4 regions of the Streptomyces sp. NPDC050161 genome follow, and region 4 is predicted to be linked to each of the others. Evidence: riboswitches for the same ligand, from Rfam matches in the RefSeq annotation. Region 4 holds a riboswitch; each other region holds the start of a gene.
What was found. Region 4 has a riboswitch for cyclic di-AMP ahead of ACIBK8_RS34480 (M23 family metallopeptidase). Riboswitches for the same ligand answer to the same signal wherever they lie in the genome.

Region 1: linked by a shared signal. The riboswitch ahead of ACIBK8_RS31870 (M23 family metallopeptidase) and the one ahead of ACIBK8_RS34480 (M23 family metallopeptidase) in region 4 are both predicted to bind cyclic di-AMP.
Region 2: linked by a shared signal. The riboswitch ahead of ACIBK8_RS17370 (NlpC/P60 family protein) and the one ahead of ACIBK8_RS34480 (M23 family metallopeptidase) in region 4 are both predicted to bind cyclic di-AMP.
Region 3: linked by a shared signal. The riboswitch ahead of ACIBK8_RS22840 (C40 family peptidase) and the one ahead of ACIBK8_RS34480 (M23 family metallopeptidase) in region 4 are both predicted to bind cyclic di-AMP.

What each region holds. Positions count from the first base shown of each region.
Region 1 covers NZ_JBITJM010000027.1:57,172-60,681, forward strand. The annotation lists gene ACIBK8_RS31860 (M16 family metallopeptidase) at 1-36, shown strand, start outside; gene ACIBK8_RS31865 (M16 family metallopeptidase) at 72-1,454, shown strand; cyclic di-AMP (ydaO/yuaA leader) riboswitch at 1,682-1,838, shown strand; gene ACIBK8_RS31870 (M23 family metallopeptidase) at 1,851-2,651, shown strand; gene ACIBK8_RS31875 (GntR family transcriptional regulator) at 2,881-3,510, shown strand, end outside.
Region 2 covers NZ_JBITJM010000009.1:102,866-106,375, forward strand. The annotation lists gene ACIBK8_RS17370 (NlpC/P60 family protein) at 112-1,287, opposite strand; cyclic di-AMP (ydaO/yuaA leader) riboswitch at 1,295-1,479, opposite strand; gene pcrA (DNA helicase PcrA) at 1,779-3,510, shown strand, end outside.
Region 3 covers NZ_JBITJM010000014.1:85,713-89,222, reverse strand. The annotation lists gene ACIBK8_RS22850 (ATP-dependent Clp protease proteolytic subunit) at 1-627, shown strand, start outside; gene ACIBK8_RS22845 (hypothetical protein) at 634-939, shown strand; cyclic di-AMP (ydaO/yuaA leader) riboswitch at 1,258-1,458, shown strand; gene ACIBK8_RS22840 (C40 family peptidase) at 1,463-1,936, shown strand; gene ACIBK8_RS22835 (LysE family translocator) at 2,052-2,726, opposite strand; gene ACIBK8_RS22830 (LysR family transcriptional regulator) at 2,798-3,510, shown strand, end outside.
Region 4 covers NZ_JBITJM010000038.1:13,618-17,127, reverse strand. The annotation lists gene ACIBK8_RS34485 (aldo/keto reductase) at 1-486, opposite strand, end outside; gene ACIBK8_RS34480 (M23 family metallopeptidase) at 657-1,820, opposite strand; cyclic di-AMP (ydaO/yuaA leader) riboswitch at 1,832-1,987, opposite strand; gene ACIBK8_RS34475 (DUF2332 domain-containing protein) at 2,420-3,510, shown strand, end outside.

The DNA.
Region 1 (3,510 bases), on a different contig from region 4:
GAGACCGCCGACAACGACGAGGAGGCGGCCCAGTGAGCGACGCCGCGACCGCAGAATCCGCCATGACCGCGATGGAGTTCCACCCGCAGCCCCGGGGCGGTGCGCCCAAGCCGTGGGCCTTCCCTGCGCCCGAGCGCGGCGCGCTGCCCAACGGGCTCACGGTGCTGCGCAGTCACCGCCCCGGGCAGCAGGTCGTCGCCGTCGAGATCGACATCGTCGCGCCCCTGGAGTCCGAGCCCGAGGGGCTCGACGGCGTTGCCACGATCATGGCCCGCGCCCTGTCCGAGGGCACGGACAAGCACGACGCCGAGGAATTCGCCGCCGAACTGGAGCGCTGCGGCGCGACCCTGGACGCGCACGCCGACCACCCCGGTGTCCGGGTCTCCCTCGAAGTGCCGGCCTCCCGGCTGGCCCGCGCGCTCGGCCTGCTCGCCGACGCGCTGCGTGCCCCGGCCTTCCCCGACAGCGAGATCGAGCGTCTGGTCCGCAACCGCCTGGACGAGATCCCGCACGAGCTCGCCAACCCGGCGCGGCGTGCCGCGGTGGCGCTGTCCAGGGAGCTGTTCCCGGCCGCCTCCCGGATGTCGCGGCCCCGCCAGGGCACCGAGGAGACCGTCGAGCGCATCGACGCCCCCGCGGTACGGGCCTTCTACGAGGCCCATGTGCGCCCCGCCACGGCCACCGCCGTCATCGTCGGCGACTTCACCGGTGTCGACGTGGACGCCGCCCTCGCCGAGACCGTCGGCACGTGGACCGGCTCGCTCGCCGAACCGGTCGCCCCCTCGCCGATCACCGCCGACGACACCGGCCGCGTGGTGATCGTGGACCGCCCCGGTGCCGTCCAGACGCAGCTGCTCATCGGCCGTATCGGCGCCGACCGGCACGACCGGGTGTGGCCCGCGCAGGTGCTCGGCACGTACTGCCTGGGCGGCACCCTCACCTCGCGGCTCGACCGTGTGCTGCGCGAGGAGAAGGGCTACACCTACGGGGTGCGCGCCTTCGGCCAGGTGCTGCGCTCCTCGGCGCCCGATGCCCCCGGGGGGCACACGGGCGCCGCGATGCTCGCCATCAGCGGCTCGGTGGACACCGCCTCCACCGGCCCGGCGCTCGACGACCTGTGGACGGTGCTGCGCACCCTCGCGGCGGATGGCCTGACGGACGCCGAGCGGGATGTCGCCGTGCAGAACCTCGTCGGCGTCGCGCCGCTCCGGTACGAGACCGCGGCGGCGGTCGCCGGGACGCTCGCCGACCAGGTGGAGCAGCACCTGCCGGACGACTTCCAGGCGCAGTTGTACGCGCGGCTGGCCGAGACCGGCACGGTCGAGGCGACGGCCGCGGTGGTCAGCGCGTTCCCGGTGGACCGGCTGGTGACGGTCCTGGTCGGTGACGCGGCGCAGATCGCCGAGCCGGTCAAGGCGCTGGGCATCGGCGAGGTGACGGTCGTCAGCGGCTGACGTGCCGACAGGACGGTTGCCGTAGGCGGCCGTCCATGGAGCGACACAGGGGCTCCCGGGGTGTTCAACCGCCCCGGGAGCCCCTTTATGTCCGCATTCCCCCCGGCTGGTTGCGCGGTGCAGGTGTGGCGCTTCGCACAAACTGCCGGTTCTGTTTGCCGATCGAAAGACGCCCCGATTAGCGTCAACCCCGCTGTTCGTCAGCCGTACGCCGCAACCGTGGCACCGGACAGTCATCGCCGAGTCCCCGTACGGCGCGAGCCAGGGGAGCCGGGGACCCACATGTCCCCTGGGGTGAATCGGGTGCCTCTCCGGAGGAGCCCGTAGGAGACCTTCCTGCTCCGAACCCGTCAGCTAACCCGGTAGGCGAGAAGGAAGGAAAGGACAAGCCAGCACATGGCGTTCACCCGTGCCACCGGGAAGCACCGTCGTCCGAGCCGCACCGCGCGGACGACCCGCAACATCGCCGGCATAGCCGGTCTCGCCGCCACCGGCGTCGTCGCCTCCGTGGCCTCGCCCGCGCTGGCCGCCACGGCCCCCGCGAGCCCCCAGGACGCCGGCCTCGCGCACGCCGTCGTCCTCGGCGACGAACTCGCCGACCACGTCGCGGCGCAGGCCGACGCGCAGCAGGCCGTCGCCGAGGTCGCAGCGGCGAGGGAGAAGGCCGAGGACGAGGCCAAGAAGCAGGCCGAAGAGGCCAAGCGCCGCGCGCAGGAAGCCAAGGAGAAGGCCGACAAGGAGCGCGAGGCCAAGGCCCGCGCCGCCCGCGACGAAGAGCGCAAGCGCCTCAACGCCTTCGTCGCGCCTGTTACCGGCTCGTATGTCTCCACCGCCTACAAGGCGTCCAGCGGACTGTGGTCGTCCGGCAGCCACACCGGCATCGACTTCCACGCCGCCACCGGGACGCCCGTCCACGCCGTGGGTGCGGGCACCGTCGTCGAGGCCGGCGCGGGCGGCGCGTACGGCAACAACATCGTCATCAAGATGCACGACGGTACCTACACCCAGTACGGCCACATGTCGTCGCTCGGCGTCTCCGTCGGCCAGAGCGTCACACCGGGCCAGCAGATCGGCCTCTCCGGCGCCACCGGCAACGTCACCGGCCCGCACCTGCACTTCGAGGCCCGCACCGGCCCGGACTACGGGTCGGACATCGACCCGATCGCCTACCTCCGCTCGCACGGCGTCAACGTCTGACGCTCCGCACGCGAAGACACCGAAGCCCCGCCCGCAGGCACCTCCCGCGGCCGGGGCTTCGGCGTATCCGCATGGGGACGGGCGATGCGGCCTTCGGGCGCAGCACCGCATGGCCAAAAGATATCCATGAAGGAACGAACGCATCCGAAAAGCCACCGCCTTCGAATAGAGTTGCCAAAAGGCCGTCGCTCGGCGGCGTTTCCCGGGAATGACGGCGGAGGCACCCACGATGCGAGGCCATATTTCCGCGCAGGTCGTCTGCACGGCAATTCGCGAGGACATCGTCTCCGGTGCGCTGGAGCCGGGCAGGCGACTCGTCGAGGACATTCTGGCGGCCCGTTACGGCGTCTCCCGCGTCCCGGTCCGTGAGGCGCTGCGCACCCTGCAGTCCGAAGGGTTCGTCACCACGCGGCATCACGCCGGTGCCTGTGTCGCCGAACCGACCGCCCAGGAGGCGGCCGACCTGCTGGACCTGCGCGCGTTGCTGGAGCCGCTGGGCGCCGCCCGCGCAGCCGCCCGGCGCACGGAGGCTCACCTCAAGGTGCTGCGCGGCCTGGTCCGGCTGGGCCGTGAAAGGACCCGCCACGCACACCCGGCCGACCTGCCGCAGCTGGACGGCTGGTTCCACGAGACGCTCGCCCAGGCGGCCGGCAGCTCCAGCCTGACCGCGCTGCTGACCCAGCTGCGGCGGAAGATCGAGTGGATGTACGTCATGGAGACCCCGCCCCGCTCGTCGCAGGCGTGGGACGACCACGGCGCGGTACTGGACGCGGTCGCCCGGGGTGACGCGGACCGGGCGCGTGCCCTGATGGCGGCTCACGTCGAACGGTCCTCCCCGGGGTACCGGCTGCGCCACCCG
Region 2 (3,510 bases), on a different contig from region 4:
TTCCGGCCGTCCGACCGCCCGAGGGCCGCGCGGTTCCGTGCTGTGGGGGGTGGTGCGTGGGGTGCTGCGGGTGGTTCCTGAGGTGTCGCGGGGGAGCGGGCCCGACGCGACCTACGCCGGGCGGATGCTCCCGTAGATCGGCATGTAGTAGATCGACTCCACCCGCACGCTGGCGCCCGGCTTCGGGGCGTGGATCATCTTGCCGTCGCCTATGTACATCCCGACGTGGCTGATGTCCTTGAAGAAGAACACCAGGTCGCCCGGTTGCAGGTCCTTGGTGGCCACCCGCTCGCCGGTCTTCACCTGATCCCACGTCGTACGCGGCAGGTTCACCCCGGCCGCCTTCCAGGCCGCCTGCGTCAGGCCGGAGCAGTCGTAGGAGTTGGGGCCCGTCGCGCCCCAGACGTACGGCTTGCCCATCTGGGCGCGGGCGAAGGCGAGCGCCTTCTTGGCCTTTGTGAGGGACGTGCCGTCGTCGGACCCGCCGCCCGAACCGTCCGAGCCGCCCGAACCGTCCGTCGAGCCGCCACCGGACCCGCCGTCGCCCCCGCGGTCGCCCCCGTGCTCCTGGCGTTCCTTCTCGGCCTGCCGGCGCGCCATGTCGTCGGCCTTGCGCTTGGCGGCTTCCTCCTTCTTGCGCTCCAGCTCGGCCAGCCGCGCCTTCTCCTGGGCGGTCAGCCGGGACAGCAGCTGCCGGGCCTCGGTCAGCTTGCCCTGCACCGTCCGCTTGGACTCCTGGAGGGAGGTCTGGGACTCCTGGAGCCGTTCCAGGCTGTGGACGGCCTCGGCGCGTTCGTGCGCTGCCGCCGCCTGCTGCTCCTGGTAGTCGGCGACCGCCTGCTGCTGACGCCCGGTCAGCCGCTCCATGAGGTGGCTGCGGTCGGCGAACTGCTGCGGGTCCTTGGCGAGTATCAGCTGCGCGGTCGGGCTCATGCCTCCGGTGCGGTACTGCGCGGAGGCGTAGGTGCCCAGCTCCCGCCGGGACGCGTTGAGCTTGTCGGTGCGCTTCGCCGCGGAGTCCTGGAGTTCGGCCACCTTCTCGCGCCGCTGCTCGGCGCGCTCCTTGGCGGCGTTGTACTTCTGGGTCGCCACCTCGGCCTGGCGGTAGAGGTCGTCGACGTTCTTCTTGACGTCTTCGACGGTCGGCCGGGGGCTTCTGGGGGCCGCTTCGGCGGACTGCGACAGCAGTGTGACCGAGGCGAGTGCTGCGGTGGTGATCCCGACCGCCGTGCGGCGGCTTCCGGGTGAGGCGAGGACGCGGGTGCGCGGCTTGCGATGCGACGCCAAGGCCGGCGACTCCTTCCGTGGACCGCCTACCGGGTTAGCTGTCGGGTTCGGGCGGTGTCGCAGACGGAAGGCTTGCCCTACGGTCCGTACGCCCGCGCGCGGCGGCCGTACCGATCGATTCACCCCGGTGGTGCTGGTGGGTCCCCGGCTCCGGGTGCCCAGGGGCAGGGCCGGACTCGGCGGAGGCGACCCGTGCGCACGCTGTCGTACGCGGGGATGCGGGCTGCCCGAGCGAGCACGGTAGCCAACTCGTGTGGCTCCTGTGAAGGCTGATGTTCGAATTGCCCGAAACCTTTTCGTGACCTGAAGGTGAGGTGACGGTGATTGCGTTGGATGTCGGTTTCGGGCAGTGCGGGGAAGCCTCGGGGCGGCTCCTGTGAAGACGGCTCCACGTCTCCGAAACGGATTCTGCACGGCCGGGACGCTTCCCGTGCGGCCGTTCCCGGACTTCGGGACCGGATGTCAGTGGGGCCGCCTAGACTCGGTGGGCGATGAGCAGCCTCTTTGACGACAGCTTCCTGGCGGATCTCGGCCCGAAGGGCGAGCACCCCCCGCCCCCTCCCGAGGACGAGCACGGCCCGGCCCCGGAGGAGGTTCCGCACGACCTCTTCGACGGGAAGTTCGACGCCCCCGTGCCCCGGGAGGCGTACTACCGCGACGGCGCCGCCCGCCCCGCGGTCGATCCGGCCGCCCTCCTGGAGGGGCTCAACGACGCCCAGAAGGCGGCCGTGGTGCACACCGGCAGCCCGCTGCTGATCGTCGCGGGCGCCGGATCCGGCAAGACCCGGGTGCTCACCCACCGCATCGCGCATCTGCTCGGCGCGCGCGGCGTGCACCCCGGCGAGATCCTCGCGATCACCTTCACCAACAAGGCCGCGGGCGAGATGAAGGAGCGCGTCGAAGAGCTGGTCGGCCCGCGGGCGAACGCCATGTGGGTCTCCACCTTCCACAGCGCCTGCGTCCGCATCCTGCGCCGGGAGTCCAAGCAGCTCGGCTTCACCTCGTCGTTCTCGATCTACGACGCCGCCGACTCGAAGCGCCTGATGGCCCTGGTCTGCCGCGATCTGGACCTCGACCCCAAGCGCTTCCCGCCCAAGTCCTTCAGCGCCAAGGTCTCCAACCTCAAGAACGAGCTCATCGATGAGGAGACCTTCGCGGGGACGGCTGCCGACGGATTCGAGAAGACCCTGGCCGAGGCGTACGCGATGTACCAGGCGCGGCTGCGCGAGGCCAACGCCCTGGACTTCGACGACATCATCATGACGACCGTCAACCTCCTCCAGGCGTTCCCCGACGTCGCCGCCCACTACCGCCGCCGCTTCCGGCACGTCATGGTCGACGAGTACCAGGACACCAACCACGCGCAGTACACCCTCGTGCGCGAGCTGGTCGGCCCGCCCGAGTCCGCCGCCGAGCTGTGCGTCGTCGGCGACGCCGACCAGTCGATCTACGCCTTCCGCGGCGCCACGATCCGCAACATCCTCCAGTTCGAGGAGGACTACCCCAACGCCACGACGATCCTCCTGGAGCAGAACTACCGCTCCACGCAGACGATCCTCAGCGCCGCCAACGCCGTCATCGAACGCAACGAGAACCGCCGCCCCAAGAACCTCTGGACACAGGCGGGCGAGGGCCCCCGGATCACCGGTTACGTCGCCGACACCGAGCACGACGAGGCGCAGTTCGTCGCCGACGAGATCGACCGGCTGACGGACGCGGGCGACGCCAGGGCGGGCGACGTCGCCGTCTTCTACCGCACCAACGCCCAGTCCCGTGTCTTCGAAGAGATCCTCATCCGGGTCGGGCTGCCCTACAAGGTCGTCGGCGGCGTCCGCTTCTACGAGCGCAAGGAGGTCCGCGACGTCCTCGCGTACCTGCGCGTCCTCTCCAACCCCGAGGACACCGTCCCGCTGCGCCGGATCCTCAACGTCCCCAAGCGCGGCATCGGCGACCGCGCCGAGGCGATGATCGACGCCCTGTCGCTCCGCGAGAAGATCAGCTTCCCGCAGGCCCTGCGCCGGGTCGACGAGGCGTACGGCATGGCCGCCCGCTCGGCCAACGCCGTCCGGCGCTTCAACACGCTGATGGAAGAGCTGCGCACGATCGTCGAATCCGGCGCAGGACCGGCCACCGTCCTGGAGGCGGTCCTGGAACGCACCGGCTACCTCGCCGAACTCCAGACCTCCACCGATCCGCAGGACGAGACCCGGATCGAGAACCTCC
Region 3 (3,510 bases), on a different contig from region 4:
CACCCCACTGCCCGCTACGTCCTGCCGGAGTTCACCGAGCGCACCAGCAACGGCACGCGCACGATGGACCCCTACTCGAAGCTGCTCGGCGAGCGCATCGTCTTCCTGGGCACCCCCATCGACGACGCCTCGACCAACGACGTGATGGCGCAGTTCATGTACCTCGAACACGCCGCCCCCGAGCAGGACATCTCGCTCTACATCAACTCCCCCGGCGGCTCGTTCACCGCGATGACCGCGATCTACGACACGATGCAGTACGTGACCTGCGACGTGGCGACGGTCTGCCTGGGCCAGGCCGCGTCCGCCGCCGCGGTGCTGCTGGCCGCCGGCACCCCGGGCAAGCGGCTGGCACTGCCGGGCGCCCGGGTGCTGATCCACCAGCCCGCCCTCAGCGAGCCGGTCCAGGGCCAGGCCACCGATCTGCGCATCCAGGCGGACGAGTTGCTGCGCACCCGCGACAAGCTGGAGGAACTGCTGCAACGGCACACCGGCATGCCGCGCGAACGGATCGCCGCCGACATCGAGCGGGACAAGATCTTCGACGTCGGCGCCGCCCAGGAGTACGGCCTGATCGACGGGGTCACCCGCGCCCGCAAGACCTCCGCGCCGACCGGCGCACGGTGACGTCGGGTGCCGGCGCCCGAACTCCCTCCGCTGCCCGCGCTGACCCGGGCCGAGGGTGAACTGATCGACCGTTACCTGGAAGTCCTTGACCTGCTGGGCCGGATCAACCCGGCGCGTGGCGGGCACACCTACGGCGGGCTGCGGGCCGCCCAGGCACTGGTGGGCAGGGCCGCCGGACTGCGGGACGCGCTGGCACTGATGCACGAGCGGGGCGAGAGCGAACTGCACGGCGGGACGCTCGGCCGGGCACTGCGGACACTCGACGGCGAGCGCCGGGCCCGGCTCGTCTCGGTGCCGCCCGAGGACACATGAGGCAGGGGCCGCACACGGTGTCGCCGGGCACCGGGCGTGCGACACGTCCCCTGCCCGGCTCGCCCGGAAGGGCTAGCACCGAAGTCCGCGACGAACGGCGCCCGGATTGCGGCACGTCGCCTTGACCCCGGCGGCGCACCGGGTTCCACGCCTGGTCCCGGCCCCGGCCTTGGATGCCTCCGCGCACCGCAAACGGCGCAACTCACCACATGGCTCCCATGTGACGAATGTCACACAGGGTCATTTCAGCGCTTATTTCGGGCGCCGCATGCGTAACGATCCCTTCGACGACAAGACCCCGCCACAGCGACGGGGCGGTCCGGACGGGCGCCTAATCCTGCCGCCGTCCGGATGTCCGGTCGACGCGGTTGGAACGGCAGGAGCGGAGGACCCGAGCAGGACGGGGCCACGGCCGCCACGGCCGACGGGCTCCTTGGGGTGAAGCCGTACGCACGGCCGGGCATCTTCGCCTGCCCGAACCCGACAGGTCCTCCTTCGCAGGCGGCTGACGAAGGGTTCGCTCATGGCTGTACGCAGGCACGTACCGACAGCAGTGGCCCGCGCCGGAACGATTTCGGCTCTGGCACTCGCCACCGTCGGCGGCATCATCCCGACGCCCGGAGGGACCACCGACGCCGAAGCGTCGAGCGTCTCGTCCGCGGCGCTGCGGATCGCCGCCTCCAAGAAGGGGGCGCCGTACCAGTACGGCGCCCGGGGCCCCCACCGATTCGACTGCTCAGGGCTGACGCAGTACGCGTTCAAGCACGCGGGCAAGAAGCTGCCGCGCACCGCGGCTGCGCAGTACAACCGCACCCGGCACCTGCCCGCCTCGTCCCGCAGGGTCGGCGATCTGGTCTTCTTCCATGCGGGCAGGGGTGTTTACCACGTCGGGATCTACGCCGGACGGGGCCGCATCTGGAATGCGCCCAGGACCGGCACCGTCGTCCGCCTGGACAAGATCTGGAGCAAGGCCGTCTGGTACGGGCGGGTCAGGTGAGCGGTCACCCGTCACCCGCCGCATCGCACTGAGATGGCCGAACTTCCTTACCTCTGACCGCCGTTGACCATCCGGGAGGCGCTCGGCGACGGCCGTCCGCGTGCGTGCGGCACGGTCAGGCGAGCGCCACCTCGACGAGGAGGACGCCACCGAGCGTGGTCAGCAGGGCGCCGGTGGTGGCCTCCAGGGCGCGGGTGACCCGCGGGCGGCGCAGCCAGTTGCCGAGGCGGTCGACGAGCAGCGCGACGGCGGGGAACCACACCAGCGCCATCGCGACGACGATCATGGCGAGCAACAGGGTGCGCGGCAGCGCGGGCTGCCCCTCGGGGACGAACTGCGGGAGCAGGCTGAGGAAGAGCACCGGCGCCTTGGGGTTGAGCGCGTTCGTGAGGAAGCCCTGCCGCAGGCTCTGCCCGACGCCGGTACGCGCTTCCTGCTGCGCGGCGGCCTCATCCCCGGTCCGTGCCACGACGTCCTCGTCCGCCGTGGGCGCCGCGTCGGCAGGACCGCGTACGACGGCCAGCAGTGCGCGGCCTCCGAGGTAGAGCAGATAGGCGCCGCCGAGTACCTGAACGGCGCCGAACAGCACGGGCACGGCGACGAGTACGGCGGCGAGCCCGGCGACCGCGAGGGCGGTGTGCACGAGCAGCCCGCCCGCGACCCCGACCGCGCAGGCCACCCCCGCCCGGCGCGAGCCGAGTGCGTTGCGCACCACGACCGCGAAGTCCGCGCCCGGCATGGCGACCATGCCGGCGGCAACTCCGGTGAAGGTGATCAGCCGTCCGTCCATGAGGCAATCCTCGCTGGTCAGAGCCTTTAATGGGGAGTGGCAATCTTCTTCGTCTGGCTAAAGAGGTTCTTATGTACGACCCCACGCGACTGGCCGCCCTGGTGGCGGTCGCGGAGGCCGGATCGATTTCCCGGGCCGCCGACCGGCTCGGCTACACCGCGCCCGCGCTCTCCCAGCAGCTCGCCAAGCTGGAGCGGGAGGCCGGGACGGCGCTGCTGGTGCGCCACCACCGCGGGGCGCGGCTGACGGCCGCGGGGGAACTGCTGCTGGTCAGGGCCCGGCGGGCGCTGGACGAGCTGGATCTGGCACGGCACGAGCTGGCGCAGCTGGCGGGCCTGTCCGGCGGCCGGCTGCGGGTGGGCACGTTCATGACGGCCGGTACGCATCTGCTGCCGCCCGCGCTGAGCGCGTTCCGCCGTGCGCACCCGGACGTGGAGCTGAGCGTCACGGAGTACGAACCGCCGCTCGGTATGCGGGCGGTGGCGCTCGGCGAGGTGGATCTGGCGTTGACGCACGCCTACGCGCCGGGCGACCCGATGCCCACACCGGAGGGGCTGCGGCTGGAGCCGCTGCTGACCGAGGAACTGGTGCTCGTCACGGCGCCGGGGCACGCCCTGTCGGCGGGCCAGGGACGGCTGCCGCTGTCCGGTCTGGCCGGACAGCCGCTGGTCAGCATGGCGCCCGCCAACCCTCACCGGCGCGGGGTGGAGGCGGCGCTCGCGGCTGCCGGGGCGAGCGTGGCGGTGCGCTGCGAGTCACCGGGGTATGAGGTGGTGTGCGCGCT
Region 4 (3,510 bases):
CTCCAGGCGCGGCGCCGAGATGTTGGACGCGGCGATCTCGCGGACCTTGCCGGCCTTGACGAGGTCGTCGAGCGCGGTGAGGAACTCCGCGACCTCGACCGACTCGTCGTCGTAGTGCGTGTAGTAGAGGTCGATGTAGTCCGTGCGCAGGCGGCTCAGGGATCCGTCGACGGCCTTCTTGATCGTCGCGGTGGACAGGCCCTTGAGGCCCGGCTGGGCGCCGACCTTGGTGGCGATGACGACGTCGGCGCGGTTGCCGCGGGCGGCCAGCCAGTTGCCGATCACCGTCTCGGACTCGCCGCCCTTGTTGCCCTCGACCCAGAACGAGTAGGCGTCGGCGGTGTCGATGAAGTTGCCGCCGCCCGCCACGTACGCGTCGAGCACGGCGAACGACTCGGCTTCGTCGGCCGTCCAGCCGAAGACGTTGCCACCGAGGGAGAGCGGGGAGACGGACAGCGAGCCGAGGTTCTTGCGTGAAACGGTCATACGTGGTGGCAGCGTCGGGCGGGAGGGGAATATTCCGCCCCCGCCCGACCCACGACCGGTCAGCCGCGCCGGACCCGCCTCGTCGGCCGATCAGCCGTGCCGGACCCGCCTCATCGGACCCGCCCCGCCGACCGGCCGTGCCGTGACCGCCGTGCCCGCCCCGCCCGGTGTCAGACCTTCAGGCCGTGGTCCCGCAGCCAGGGCATGGGGTCGACGGGGTCGCCGCCGCCCGGCCTGACCTCCAAGTGGAGGTGGGGTCCTGTGACGTTCCCGGTGGCGCCCACCCGGGCGATGACCTCGCCGGTGCCGACCTTGCCCGAGGTCTTCACCATGGACGAGAGGTGGCAGAACCAGAGTTCGGTGCCGTCGTCGAGGGTGAGGACGACGCGGTAGCCGTACGAACCGGCCCAGCCCGCCTGGGTGATGGTGCCGGAGTGCACCGCCTTGACGGGAGTGCCGGTGGGGGCGGCGAAGTCCTGGCCGGTGTGGTCGGCGGCCCAGCGGTCGCCTGCCTGGCCGAAGCTCGCCGTGAGGGTGTACGAGGTGACCGGGAGGAGGTAGCTCTTGGCGAGTTCGGCGAGCCGCTCGGCCTCCGCCTTCTTGTGGGCCGCCGCCTTCGCCTCCCGCTCGGCCTCGGCCCGCGCCGCCTCCTTGGCCGCCGCGGCCTTCTTCTGCGCCGCCGCAGCGGTCTTCTCGGCCTGTTCGACGGCGGACTGCTCGGCCGCGTCACGGGCGTCCTGCTCGGCGGCGCTCTGCTGCGCGTCGGCCTGCTGGAGGATGCGGCTGCGCAGCGCCTCGCCCGCGCCGCCCGTCCCCTGGGTGCCGTCGGCCGGGGTGAGGCCGGCGGAGGAGAGCGGTGCCGACGCGTGGGTGGCGGAGGTGGCGGGGGTGCCGGATTCCGGTGCGGCGGAGTCGGCCGCGGAGTCGGCTGCCGCGTCGGATTCGTCCGAGATGAGGGGGCCGATGCCGGGCAGGGACTCGGCGTCCGGCAGCTTCTCCGAGAGGTCGTCGGTGATCGCGCCGAGGTCGGGCACGGAGATCGGCACCGGCGGCTTTCCCTCGGCCGTGGCCATCCCGCCGGCGCCGACCGCCGCGATGACACCGACACCGAGGACCGTGCCGCCGCGGGCGAATCCCCCGCTGCGCTGCTTGGCGACCCGGTGTTTGCCGCGGGCGGCGCGGACGGATTCCTCGGTGGGGTTCCATTCCTCCCACGGGCCCTCGCCTGCGTCGTCACGGCCGAGGCCGCCGGACGGCCGGGGGCCGTCGAAGGGGACGGTGTCGTCGAGGGCGTAGGCGGACGGAGCCTCGGGGGCAGACCTGTTGGACGCCACGGGGGCGCACTCCTTTCCTTCCTTCTCGCCTACCGGGTTAGCTGACGGGTTCGGAGCAGGAAGGTCTCCTACGGGCGGCCTCTGGCGCGAGGCGTCCGATTCACCCCATGATGGTGGTTCCCCGGTTCCCTCCGCGCGGTTCGGGATCCATCCGGCATTCCAGGGCGTTTCCCGTAGTTCACGGAAGTTCCCTGCAGTTCACGGCAGTTCGTGAAATTTCGATGCTGCGGTACTGCGGTGTATCGCGGCGTGCTGCGGTGAACGTGCAGGTCGTGACCAGCGGTGGTGCCCGTGATGCCCGAGGCGCCCGAAGAGCGCTTGCAGGATTCAGCGTCGGCGCACGGTGCCGCCTCTTGCGACGGCTGGGACGACCGCGCTCCGTTATCGGACAGTAATAGAGATGGCCGCGGATTTCCAAGCGTTCTCACGAATCCGCACCCCCTACTCACCAGCTTTGGCCTGGACTTATAGGCCCACCAAGGTTCTAAACAGGGCGAGTTGACCCTCTGGCGGGAAACGGGCTGCGCGTGATTGTGCATCACTTGTTATGCAGAGGGGTGCGCGGCAATCACGGAACGTGAGGGAAGTAGCGTCTGATCATGGTCGTCAACTTCGTCAACAACGGGCAGACACTGGCGGATCGCTACCGGGACTTCTCCTGGTGGCAGGCGCGCGGGCAGTGCGAGGCCCACGAGGAACTGACGGCGCGGATCAGCCAGGACCCGGAATTCTGCGAGCTGTTGGCGGGCTCGCTGCCACCCGGCAACAAGCAGCAGCCCAACCTCCTCCTCGCCGCCGTCCGCCATCTCGACGGCCCGCACGCCGAGCAGGGCCCGCGCGGCGACCTCGCCTACCGCCGCTGGCGCGAGTGGACCATCAGGCACTGGGACGAGGTCCGCGCGGTGATCATGCGGCGCGCCACCCAGACCAACGAACCGGCCCGCTGCGCCACCCTCCTCCCGCTGCTGGCCCGCCTCCCCCAGCCGCTGGCCCTCCTGGAGGTCGGCGCGTCGGCCGGCCTGTGCCTGTACCCGGACCGCTACCGGTACGCGTTCGATGACGGCGGGGACGCGGGCGCGGCCGTGGCGGTCGGCCCGCACGACAGCCCCGTGACGTTCCGGTGCCGTACGAGCCGGGAGACCTGGGTGCCGGACGCGTCCGCGGCCCCGCCCGGACGCCTGCCCGAGGTCGTCTGGCGGGCCGGCATCGACCTGAACCCGCTCGACCCGGTCGGTGATCCCGACGCGCTGCGCTGGCTCCAGGCGCTCGTATGGCCCGGGGCGACCGAGCGGGCGCAGCACCTCCCGGCCGCCGTCGACGCCGTACGGGGAGCGCCGCGCCCCCGGATGGTGCGTGGCGACCTCGTCGACGAACTGCCCGCGCTCGCGGCCGAAGCACCGGCCGACGCGACGCTGGTCGTCTTCCACACCGCCGTACTGACCTACCTGCCGCTGGACCGCCGGGAGCGGTTCGCCACGAGCGTGCGGGAACTGCTCGCCCAGCGGGCGGGGGCAGGACACTGGATCTCCCAGGAGCACCACTCGGTCCTGCCGTGGATCGCCGCCCCGCACAGCGACGTGCTCGGCCCGGCGGAGCGGGAGCCGCTGCTGACGCTCTCCCTGGACGAGCGTCCGGTCGCCCTCACCGGGCAGCACGGCCGGAGCCTGCACTGGGTGGCGGGGACGGCGTA